Regions from separate parts of the Sphingobium sp. WTD-1 genome, predicted to be linked through region 1. Evidence: riboswitches for the same ligand, from Rfam matches in the RefSeq annotation. Region 1 holds a riboswitch; the other holds the start of a gene.

What was found. A riboswitch is a leader RNA that binds a small molecule or an ion and turns the genes downstream of it on or off. The one in region 1 is predicted to bind S-adenosylmethionine.
Region 2: another riboswitch for S-adenosylmethionine. It lies ahead of N6H05_RS18180 (homoserine O-succinyltransferase); the one in region 1 lies ahead of N6H05_RS12265 (threonine aldolase family protein).

The regions. Positions count from the first base shown of each region.
Region 1 covers NZ_CP119127.1:2,456,281-2,461,566, reverse strand. The annotation lists gene N6H05_RS12270 (hypothetical protein) at 1-949, opposite strand, end outside; gene N6H05_RS12265 (threonine aldolase family protein) at 1,188-2,234, opposite strand; SAM-I-IV-variant riboswitch at 2,292-2,400, opposite strand; gene N6H05_RS12260 (4a-hydroxytetrahydrobiopterin dehydratase) at 2,436-2,726, opposite strand; gene N6H05_RS12255 (metallopeptidase family protein) at 2,767-3,174, shown strand; gene ccmA (heme ABC exporter ATP-binding protein CcmA) at 3,171-3,788, shown strand; gene N6H05_RS12245 (heme exporter protein CcmB) at 3,779-4,426, shown strand; gene N6H05_RS12240 (patatin-like phospholipase family protein) at 4,534-5,286, shown strand, end outside.
Region 2 covers NZ_CP119127.1:3,692,318-3,697,603, forward strand. The annotation lists gene N6H05_RS18165 (NAD(P)/FAD-dependent oxidoreductase) at 1-1,168, shown strand, start outside; gene N6H05_RS18170 (2'-5' RNA ligase family protein) at 1,812-2,315, opposite strand; gene N6H05_RS18175 (sugar transporter) at 2,423-2,842, shown strand; gene N6H05_RS18180 (homoserine O-succinyltransferase) at 2,853-3,779, opposite strand; SAM-I-IV-variant riboswitch at 3,819-3,927, opposite strand; gene mltG (endolytic transglycosylase MltG) at 3,988-4,959, opposite strand; gene fabF (beta-ketoacyl-ACP synthase II) at 5,169-5,286, opposite strand, start outside.

The sequences.
Region 1 (5,286 bases):
GCCCCATCGCGCCGACATCGCCCGGATGCGCGCCACCACATGTCCCCGGCTGAGATCCGCGTGATCCCCGCGCACCACCCTGGCCACCCGGCCCTGCAGCCCCGCCGCGTCCGCCAGCCCCGCCGCCGGTCAGGATGTCTCCTGCGGTGAAGATGTCGGTCACCGCGGCCGGCCCGATGACATAGACCGCGCCGCCATCGCCACCTTTGGCCCCCGCGCCGCCATTGCTCCCCGGACCACCACGCCCGCCGTCTCCACCGTCACCCGCTCCTCGTCGGCAATCCCCAAACGGTCCAGCCCTGCCATCACGCCCCCCGCCGCCATCACCGCCGGCTCCACCGCTGCCGCCCGCGCCCCCGGCGCCACCCGGCACACCACGAAAATCGATGTTCATGCGCACCTGATTGAGCGGGCTGCCCGTCGCCGTCGCCTCCAGCCGGCCGGCCACGATATAGAGGTCGGGTACCCGCGCCGTCGCGCCCGGTCCGCCATTGGTGCCGCGCCCCCCCGGCCGTCCCGGCTCACCGTCAGAGCCGCGACGGCCGCCACGGGCACCGCGTGTACCGGTCTGTCCCGCCTGGCCCTTCGGTCCGGCCAGCAGCGCGGTATTCCGTCGGATACCCAGCAAGGAGTGCGGATCCTCGATCCGCATCCGCTTGGCGAACAGCAGCACCCAGGGATGCTGGCCGGTAAACTCGATCGTGCCATCAGGCTTGAAGATCAATTCGTCGACCGCCAGCGTCTGGCCCGGCACCTTCTCGACGCCCCGTATCTGCAGGATTTCCGACACCGAATAGGCCCTGCCGATCGCGGCGCGCACCTCCAGCGGCAGCGCGGCCAGATCGGCGGTCTCGATCGCCGCCCGCGCCTCGGCCATCGAAGCCGCCTCCTGCGCCGGCGCCGGCAGCGGCGCCATGACGCCCAGCAGAAACCATCCGATCCTCTTCATGACAGCCTCCGTCCACGCACCGGCCCCTGTGCCGGCGGCGTGATGAAGGCCCGGATCAGCGCGTCTTTTCAATTGGCTGCGCCAGGCAAGATCATCCGCTTTGGAGCATCCTCAACGGATCATCCCGCCATTTGACCGCGCCAGATCATGACATTTCGATATCGCAACAAGGACATGAATGGGCGCGCACCATCGCCAGCCCGCCCATGGCCTTGCGCCTATTCGGATCAGCTTGTGGTCAGGCGGCGACCGCCAGACAGGCTTCCCGGATGTCGCGGGCCAGTTCGTCGACCCGCTCCACCTGCGCATCCCAGGCGAACATGAATCGCGCGCCGCCGCCGATGAAGGTGTAGAAACGCCAGCCGCGCGCGCGCAGCGCGTCCAGCACCGGCGCGGGGGCCGCAAGGAACAGCGCATTGGCCTCCACCGGGAAGATCGGGCTGACATCGGGCAGGTCGGCGATCGCCGCCGCCAGCCGGGTCGCGCAATCATTGCCGTGGCGGGCGTTGCGCAGCCAGGCACCGCTTTCCAGTAGGCCGATCCACGGCGCGGACAGGAAACGCATCTTCGACGCCAGCTGTCCCGCCTGCTTGCAGCGATAGTCGAAATCCTGCGCCAGCGCGCGGTCGAAGAAGATCACCGCCTCGCCCACGGCCATGCCATTCTTGGTGCCGCCAAAGCAGAGCACATCGACGCCCGCCTTCCAGCTGATCTCCGCCGGGTCACAGTTGAGGCTGGCGCAGGCATGGGCGAAGCGGGCGCCGTCCATATGCAGCTTCAGCCCCAGTTCGCGGCACACGGCGGAAATCGCGCGCACTTCCTCGACCGTGTAGACAAGGCCGGTCTCGGTCGGCTGGGTGATGGTGACGACGCGCGGCTTGGGGAAATGGATGTCGGAGCGGCTGGTCGCCAGTTGCCGGATCGCGTCCGGCGTCAGCTTGCCGTCGAGCGAGGGCGCGGCGAGCAGCTTCGACCCGTTGGAAAAAAATTCGGGCGCGCCGCATTCGTCGGTCTCGACATGGGCGGCGGCCGAACAGATCACGCTATGATAGGATTGACACAGCGCCGCGAGCGCCAGCGAATTGGCGGCGGTGCCGTTGAAGACGAAGAAGACTTCCGCATCGCCGCCGAACAGGGCGCGGAAATTGTCCGCCGCGCGCTGCGTCCATTCATCCTCGCCATAGGCCGTCGCCGATCCGCTGTTCGCCGCAAGCATCGCGTCGAGTGCCTCGGGGCAGGCTCCGGCATAATTGTCGCTGGCAAATTGCTGTGTGGAAATGGGCACGTCATGCTTCCGTCTGCTGGTGTGTGACCAAGCATCGAATCAACGTCGTCGTGGCTGCATGTCCCGTTGGATTGCCGGTCCGGCCACATCCCCTTCTTTCGAAAGGCACCACCTTGCTCGGGGAGCAGGTTGGTGTCGGACGTTGGCCCGACTCTTGATGTTGCCGGGGCGATTATCGGCCGGGCGATGCCGCGTCAAGCATCAGCGCAGCAGCGCCTCTATCCCCTTCGCCAGATCGATGTCCCGTTGCGACAGGCCGCCGGCATCATGGGTGGTGAGCGTGATTTCGACCCGATTATAGACGTTCGACCATTCGGGATGATGATCGGCCTTTTCCGCCAGCAGCGCGACGCGCGTCATGAAGCCGAAGGCAGCGACGAAGTCGGGAAAGGTGAAGCTGCGCGCGATCCCGTCCGGTTCGGCGACCGCCGTCCATTCGGGCAAATCCGCCAGCGCGATCGCGCGTTCCGTTTCGTTCAACCTGACAAGCATTTCTCTATCCTGCGTTATTTCTTTCGCCTATGTGACAGCCATGCCTGACACTGGTCAATCGTTCCGCTTCGCCCCTACCCCACAGGAAATCGAGATACTCGCGCTGGAGGCCCTGAGCCGCCTGCCCGAGCCCTTCCGTTCCTATCTCTCCAATGTCGTGATGCTGGTCGAGGATTTCGCCGACGCCGATATCCTGAAGGAGATGGAGATTGACGATCCGTTCGGCCTGACCGGCCTCTATAGCGGCCGTCCCTTCGGGCAGGAGGCGCAGACCGGCGACCTGCCGCCGACCGTGCATCTTTTCCGCCGCCCGCTGCTCGACGAATGGGTGGAGACCGGCGTGCCGCTCGAAGCGCTCATCACCCATGTCGTGGTGCATGAGGTCGGCCATCATTTCGGCCTGTCGGACATCGACATGCATGTGCTGGAGGATATGGTCGCCCCATGAGCGGCGCGGCGCTGCGCCTGTCGGGCCTGGCCTGTCTGCGCGGCGGACGCCTGCTCTTTGCCGGCGTCGACCTGGTGCTGGCGGCCGGCGGCAGCGCGTTGCTGCACGGCGCCAACGGCATCGGCAAGTCGAGCCTGCTGCGCCAGTGCGCCGGACTGCTGCCCGCCTATGCCGGGACGATCGATCGCCAGGGCAGCGTCGCGCTGGCCGACGAGCGGCTGGCGCTCGACATGGAATTGCCATTCCACCGCGCACTCGGCTTCTGGGCGCAGCTCGACCGGGTGGATGCGGCCGCGCTCGACCGCGCGCTCCACGCCATGGCGCTCGCCCCGTTGCGCGACGTGCCCGTGCGCATGCTTTCCACTGGCCAGCGCAAGCGCGCCATGCTTGCCCGCGTGATCGCCAGCGGCGCGGCGATCTGGCTGCTCGATGAACCGGCAAACGGCCTGGACGACGCTTCGGTCGCGCTGCTCGGCGCGGCGGTGGCGGACCATCTGGCGACCGGCGGCATCGTCGTCGCCGCCTCGCACCAGCCTTTGCCGCTGACCGATCCGGTGCGGATCGACATGGCTGCCCATGTACCGGACCCGGCACAGGAGGCGTCATGCGACTGATCGCCCTGCTCGTCACCCGCGACCTGGGACAGGCCTGGCGCTCGGCCGGGCTGTGGCTGCCGGTCGCCTTCCTGCTGCTGGTCGCCAGCCTCTATCCCTTCGCGGTCGGTCCCGACGCCGCCCTGCTCGCCCGCACCGGCGGCGGCATGCTGTGGATCGCGGCGCTGCTCGCCAGCCTGCTGCCGGTCGACCGGCTGGTCGCGCCGGATCGCGATGCCGGCATCCTGGACCAGATCGCGCTGCGCGGCATCAGCGAGGAGATGGTGGTGATCGCCCGGCTGATCGCCCATTGGCTGGGTTTCGGTCCGCCGCTGATGATCGCCGCCCTGCCCGCCGCCGCGCTGCTGAAGCTGGACGGCGCGACGATCCTGACGCTGGAGGCCGGGCTGCTGATCGGCACGCCCGCGCTGGCCGCGCTTGGCCTGCTGGTGGCGACCCTGACCGCCGGGCTGCGCTCGTCGGGCGCGCTGGCGGGCCTGCTCGCCCTGCCGCTGGCGGTGCCGCTGCTGATCTTTGGCGCAGGCACACTGGGCGATGGCAGCGGCGCCGCGTTCAAATTCCTGGGCGCCGCCTCCCTGCTGCTGGTCGCGATCACGCCGATCGCGGGCGGCGCGGCGATCCGCGCGGGTCGGGAATGAGGTTTGTGCAACGCGCAAGGCGTTGACATTGGCGGGCCGCAATGGTCCCATGCTGCATCGCAACAAGCTCCGACAGCGGGCCATGCCCGCCAAGCGCGAGGTGCCCGATGCCCGATCCGACTGCCGCACCGCAAAGCCGCCTGATCGACCTGGCCCTGCAGGGCGGCGGCGCCCATGGCGCCTTCACCTGGGGCGTGCTCGATCGCCTGCTCGAAGAACCCTGGCTGCGGATTGACGGCATATCCGGCACGTCGGCCGGGGCGATGAACGCGGCCGTGCTGGCCAGCGGCTATGCCCATGGCGGCGCGCCGGGTGCCCGCCGCGCCCTCACCCGTTTCTGGAGCAAGGTGTCGGACGGAGCGATGTTCAGCCCGTTCCGCCGCAGTCCGCTCGACATAGCGCTCGGCCGCTGGACGCTCGATTATTCGCCGCTCTATGTCGGCATGGACCTGATGGCACGGCTCTGCTCGCCCTATGATCTCAATCCGGGCGGGTTCAACCCGCTGACCGACATCCTCAACGAATGCGTCGATTTCGACCATCTCGCCGCCAGCCCGATCCGCCTGTTCATCACCGCGACCAGCGTGCGCACCGGCCAGGCCCGCGTATTCCGCAATGCCGAGATCACCCCCGACGTACTGCTCGCCTCTGCCTGCCTGCCGACCATGTTCCATGCGGTCGAGATAGATGGCGAGGCCTATTGGGACGGCGGCTATTCGGGCAATCCGACGCTGACGCCGCTGGTGCGTGACTGTGATTCGGACGACACCATCCTGATCCAGGTGAACCCGGTCGAGCGCGCCACCGACCTCTACGCCGCGCGCGACATTGCCAGCCGGTTGAACGAAATTTCCTTCAAC
Region 2 (5,286 bases), 1.2 Mb from region 1:
CTCGCTGCGGCAACACGGTTTCGAAGGCTCGGTCGGCATGATCGGTGATGAACGCGATCCGCCCTATGAGCGCCCGCCTTTGTCCAAGGAATATTTTGCCGGCGACAAGAGCTTCGACCGAATCCTGATCCGCCCTGCCGCCTTCTGGGACGAACGCAAGATCGACATGTTGCTGGGCAAGCGGGTCAAGAGCGTCGATCCGGTCGGCAAATTCGTCACCGTCGGCGACGAGGAAATCGGCTATGACAAGCTGATCTGGTGTACCGGCGGCAGTCCCCGGATGCTGACCTGTGCCGGCGCCGAAGCCGCCAATGTCCATGCCGTGCGCCGCCGCGATGATGTCGACGCGATGATGGCGAAGATCGACAGCGTCAGCCATGTCACCATCATCGGCGGTGGCTATATCGGGCTGGAGGCGGCCGCCGTCCTCTCCAAGTTCGGCAAGACCGTCGTCCTGCTCGAAGCGCTCGACCGGGTGTTGGCCCGCGTCGCGGGCGAGGATCTCTCGCGCTTCTACGAGGCGGAGCATCGCGCCCATGGCGTCGATCTGCGCACCGGCGCGAAGATGGACTGTATCGCGGTCGAGGACGGCCGGGCGACCGCGGTGCTGATGCAGGATGGCGAGCGGATCGAGACCGACATGGTGATCGTGGGCATCGGCATCGTGCCCGAAACCGGCCCGCTGATCGCGGCGGGCGCGGCCGGCGGCAATGGCGTCGATGTCGACGAATATTGCCGCACCTCGCTGCCCGACATCTATGCCGTGGGCGATTGCGCCGCCCACGCCAACCGCTTTGCCGGCGGCGCGCAGATGCGCCTCGAATCCGTCCAGAACGCCAATGACCAGGCCAAGACCGCCGTGGCCCATATCCTCGGCAAGGAAGAGGCCTATGACGCCGTGCCCTGGTTCTGGTCGAACCAATATGATCTGAAGCTCCAGACAGTGGGCCTCTCGACCGGCTTCGACCAGACGGTGCTGCGCGGCGATCCGGCCACCCGCAGCTTCTCGGTCGTCTATCTGAAGGGCGGCAAGGTAATCGCGCTCGACTGCGTCAATGCGGTCAAGGACTATGTCCAGGGTCGCGCCCATGTGCTGTCGGGCGCACACCTCGATCCCGCGCAACTGGCCGATGCCGGTATTCCGCTCAAGGAAGTCGGCCTCGCCTGACCGGTCGGCGACGACGCGACAAGGGAATTTTCCTACGAAGTTCACAGTGTCGTCGCCCCGTTTTGCGCCATTTTCCCGGCATAGGGTCATCGGAAAGCGACGGCGGTGCGACAATCGTGCGCTTGTGAAGCGGCACCGACGCACCGGCGAAGCGACGATCAGGCGACTAGGACGCGACAGGGCGGTTGCGGCGGGCTGTGGCAATGCGGTCGATGTGGGAGCGACAAGAGCGGCCAATTCCATCCCACAGGGTGGACCAGAAAAATGCCGAGTAGGAAAGACGGCCGGGAAGCGACCGAACCCCGCCATTGCAAGCGTAGCGAAGCAATGACGATATCGGGTTTTGACGGCTGACGACCACTTGCAGACCTCGGGGCTGCTGATAATCAACCGGTATGAGCCCAAGAGCATACATCATCTGCTTCCCTGCATCGGTAGCAAGCGGGACGGTCGATGAAATGCTTCGGGTAGCTGCCGAATTGGGTGCTATCTCAGTGGGAACCAACGATCGCGAATATTTTGTTGTTATCGAGCGATCAGCCGATCTTGAGCGTTTCGACCGGCTCACCTCCGATTGGAAGAAGAGTGAAATGGTTGTCGTTCGACCGCTCTAACTAAAGTCCGCCAACCACCCAAATCCCCCCTACCCCCGAAAGCGGCTCTCGCTTGCCAGTTCCCATGGTCCGCCACGATAGTGCCAGGCGGCCAGGCCCGCGATCGCCAGCGGGCGAGGATGGAAATCGGCGCGCAATCGGTCGGCCAGCACCCGCGCGACCCTCCGCTCCACCTTGTTCTGCACGGTCAGATGCGGGCGAAAGCCGGCCTGGTCCTGCGGCGTCAGCAGGCCGGTGAAGGCGTCCGCCAATTCGCCACGCAACGCCGCCAGATCGGGACTGTCGATGCGATAGGCGACCCCCTGCCCCAATAGCAGCACATCGCCCAGCCGCGCCCGTGGCGTCGGGCCGGCGCATATCTGTTTCATCCGCGTCCTGAGTTCGGGTAGCAGCGAAGGCGGCAGATGATGGAACAGGGTGACATGCGCCGGCACCTGATTGCGTTCGGGCGGAAAATGGGCGCGGCGCAAGCCATTCGCCCAGGCGAAATCGGCAGCGCCCAGCAGCGCGGTGACGATGATCGGATCAGCCAGGACCGCCTCCCTGCAACGCGATGGCGGACTTTCGCCCGGCCGGGACAGGCTATATGATGACAGAAGCCGCGCCCGGCAAGCAGGCGCGGACCAGGAGGGGAAGCATCATGCGCGCACCGGCATCCTTCGTCATCATCGCCGTCATCCTGCTGCTATGGAACCTGATGGGGGTCGCCGCCTTCGTCATGCAATATGGCGCCGATCTTGGCGAACTCGCCAAGACCGATCCCGACACCGCCCGCGCCTTTGCCCAGATGCCCGGCTGGGCCTGGGCCGTCTATGCGATGGCGGTGGGCGCCGGCACGCTGGGCGCGATCGCCCTGCTGTTGCGCCGCCGCGTCGCAGTGCCGCTGTTCCTGCTGTCGCTGCTCGCGGTGATCGTCCAGTTCGGATACACGTTCCTCGGCACCGACCTGCTGGCGGTGAAGGGCGCGGGCGCGGTGACCTTCCCGGCTGTCATCGTCCTGATCGGCATCGGCCAGTGGCTCTACGCCCGCAATCAGGCGGCCAAGGGCCTGCTGCGCTGATCGGCTCCGATCAGGCCGCGCTCTGCAATATCTCCTGGCCGATCATGTCCACGTCGAACGGCGCGGTCTGGTAGAGGTCGTTGATCCAGTTGCCGAACAGCAGATGGGCATGGCTGCGCCAGCGATTTTCCGGCGGCCGGGTCGGGTCGTCATCCGGGAAATAATGGGCCGGCATCTGGCGGCCGCCATCGCGCGCATATTCGTCGCCCAGGGTGCGCGTGTCATATTCGACATGGTTGAACATGTGCAGGAAGCCGTGGCGCGGATCATGCACCAGGCAAGGCCCGGTCTCCGCGCTGTCGGCCAGCAATTGCAGCCCGCGATCGACCGGCAGCGATTCCCGCCGCACTTCCGACCAGCGCGACACGGGGATCGAGAAATCGTCCGAAAAGCCCCGCAGATAGGGCGAGGCCGGGGCATGGTTGCGATGGCGGAACACGCCGAACGCCTTGCGCTCCAGCGCGTGTTTCGGAACCCCGTGGAAATGATAAAGCGCCGCCTGCGCCGCCCAGCAGATGCTGAGCGAACGATGCACATGGGTCTGGGTCCAGTCGAAGATGGCGCGCAGTTCCTGCCAGTAGCGCACCTCCTCGAACGGCAGATGCTCGACCGGCGCGCCGGTGATCAGGAAGCCGTCGAACCGCTCGTCGCGCACATCGCTCCAGGCGCGGTAGAAGGACTGCATATGATCGGCGGAGGTGTTGCGCGACACATGGTCGCTGATCCGCACCAGCGTCAGTTCCACCTGCAGCGGGGAAGCGCCGAGCAGCCGTGCCAACTGCGTCTCGGTATCAATCTTGTTGGGCATCAGGTTCAGCAGCGCGATCCGCAGCGGGCGGATATCCTGCCGCACCGCGTCCGCCTCGCCCATCACGGCAACGCCTTCGGCTTCCAGCGTGCGGCGGGCGGGCAGGTCGTCGGCAATCTTGATCGGCACGTCTCGTCAGTCCTTCCTGGTGGGGCGACGATCGGTGGCTGAGGTCCGCTTTGTTGCCGGATCGGCCACATCCTCCCGGATCGGGAGTGCCACCTTGCCCGGAACGGCAGGTTGGCGTTGGGCGTCGCCCCAACTCTTGATGCTGCGCTATCCCTAGCGCGCGCCGGGCCATGTGGCAAGCCCGGCTATATATCGGCCAAGCCGGGCTTTACAGCTCGCCCCGTGCGCGGCGGATCTCGAACCATTTGCGCACATTCTCATTATGCTGCTGATAGGTGTCGGCGAAGATATGGCCGCCCTTCCCGTCCGCGACGAAATAGAGCGCATTCGTCTCCGCCGGGTGCAGCACCGCCAGGATCGACAGTCGGCCCGGATTGGCGATCGGCCCCTTGGGCAGGCCGGTCATGGCATAGGTGTTGTAATCGTTGACGTCGGCGATCTCGGACTTCTTGATCCGGCGGCCGAGCGGCTTGCCCCTGGTGATCGGATAGATGATCGTCGGGTCGGCCTGCAGCATCATGTTCTTGCGCAGGCGATTGCTGTAGACGCCGGCGACCATCGGCCGCTCCTTGGCGATCGCGGTTTCCTTCTCGACGATCGAGGCGAGGATGATCGCCTCCTGGGGCGACTTGGCGATCGTGTTGGGCGCGCGTTCGGCCCAGAGCTTCGCCAGCGCCTTGTCCATCGCCGCCTGCATCCGCTTCAGCACGGCGGCGCGCGGCTCGCCCTTGTCGAAGGCATAGCTGTCAGGCAGCACGCTGCCCTCCTGCGGCACCGCGACTTCGCCGGTCAGCTCGTCATTGGCCATCAGCCGTTCCTGCACCAGGATCGACGGCATGCCTTCGGGAATGGTGACCAGCCGGGTCAGCGTCTTGCCGCCCTGCAGGATCGAGAGGATCTCGCTATTGCTGGCGCCCTTGGGCAGCACGAACTCGCCGGCCTTGATCGGCTTGGCGCCGCCAAAAACCTTCGCGCGGGTCAGGAAGGCATCGGCCGAACGCACCGCGCCGGCCGATTTCAGCAGCACCGCGGCATCGGACAGGGTCGATCCCTCCGGCACGACGATGCTGATATCCTGGGTGGCCGGTCCCGTCTCGGTCCAGCCATGGACGAAGCGGAAACCGACAAAGGCGACAACGGCCAGGCCGATCAGAAGGATGATGCAGCCCAGTCGCCGCACCGGATTTGCGCCGGATCGTCTTGCCATCATCCCAACTGCCCGACCCAAATAATGCCCAACCGGCTATGGCTTACATGATCCTCCCCCATTGGGGGAGGGGGACCGCGCCCGAAGGGCGTGGTGGAGGGGTATCCCGCCATCGATAGGGTGATACCCCTCCGTCAGGCCTTCGGCCTGCCACCTCCCCTTTGCAGGGGAAGATTGAAAGGTCAGATCGCCTTCATGATGAGCGAGGCGTTGGTGCCGCCAAAGCCGAACGAGTTGTTCAGCACCGCGCGCACCTTGCGCTCCTTGGCGACGTGCGGGACCAGGTCCACGCCCTTGCAG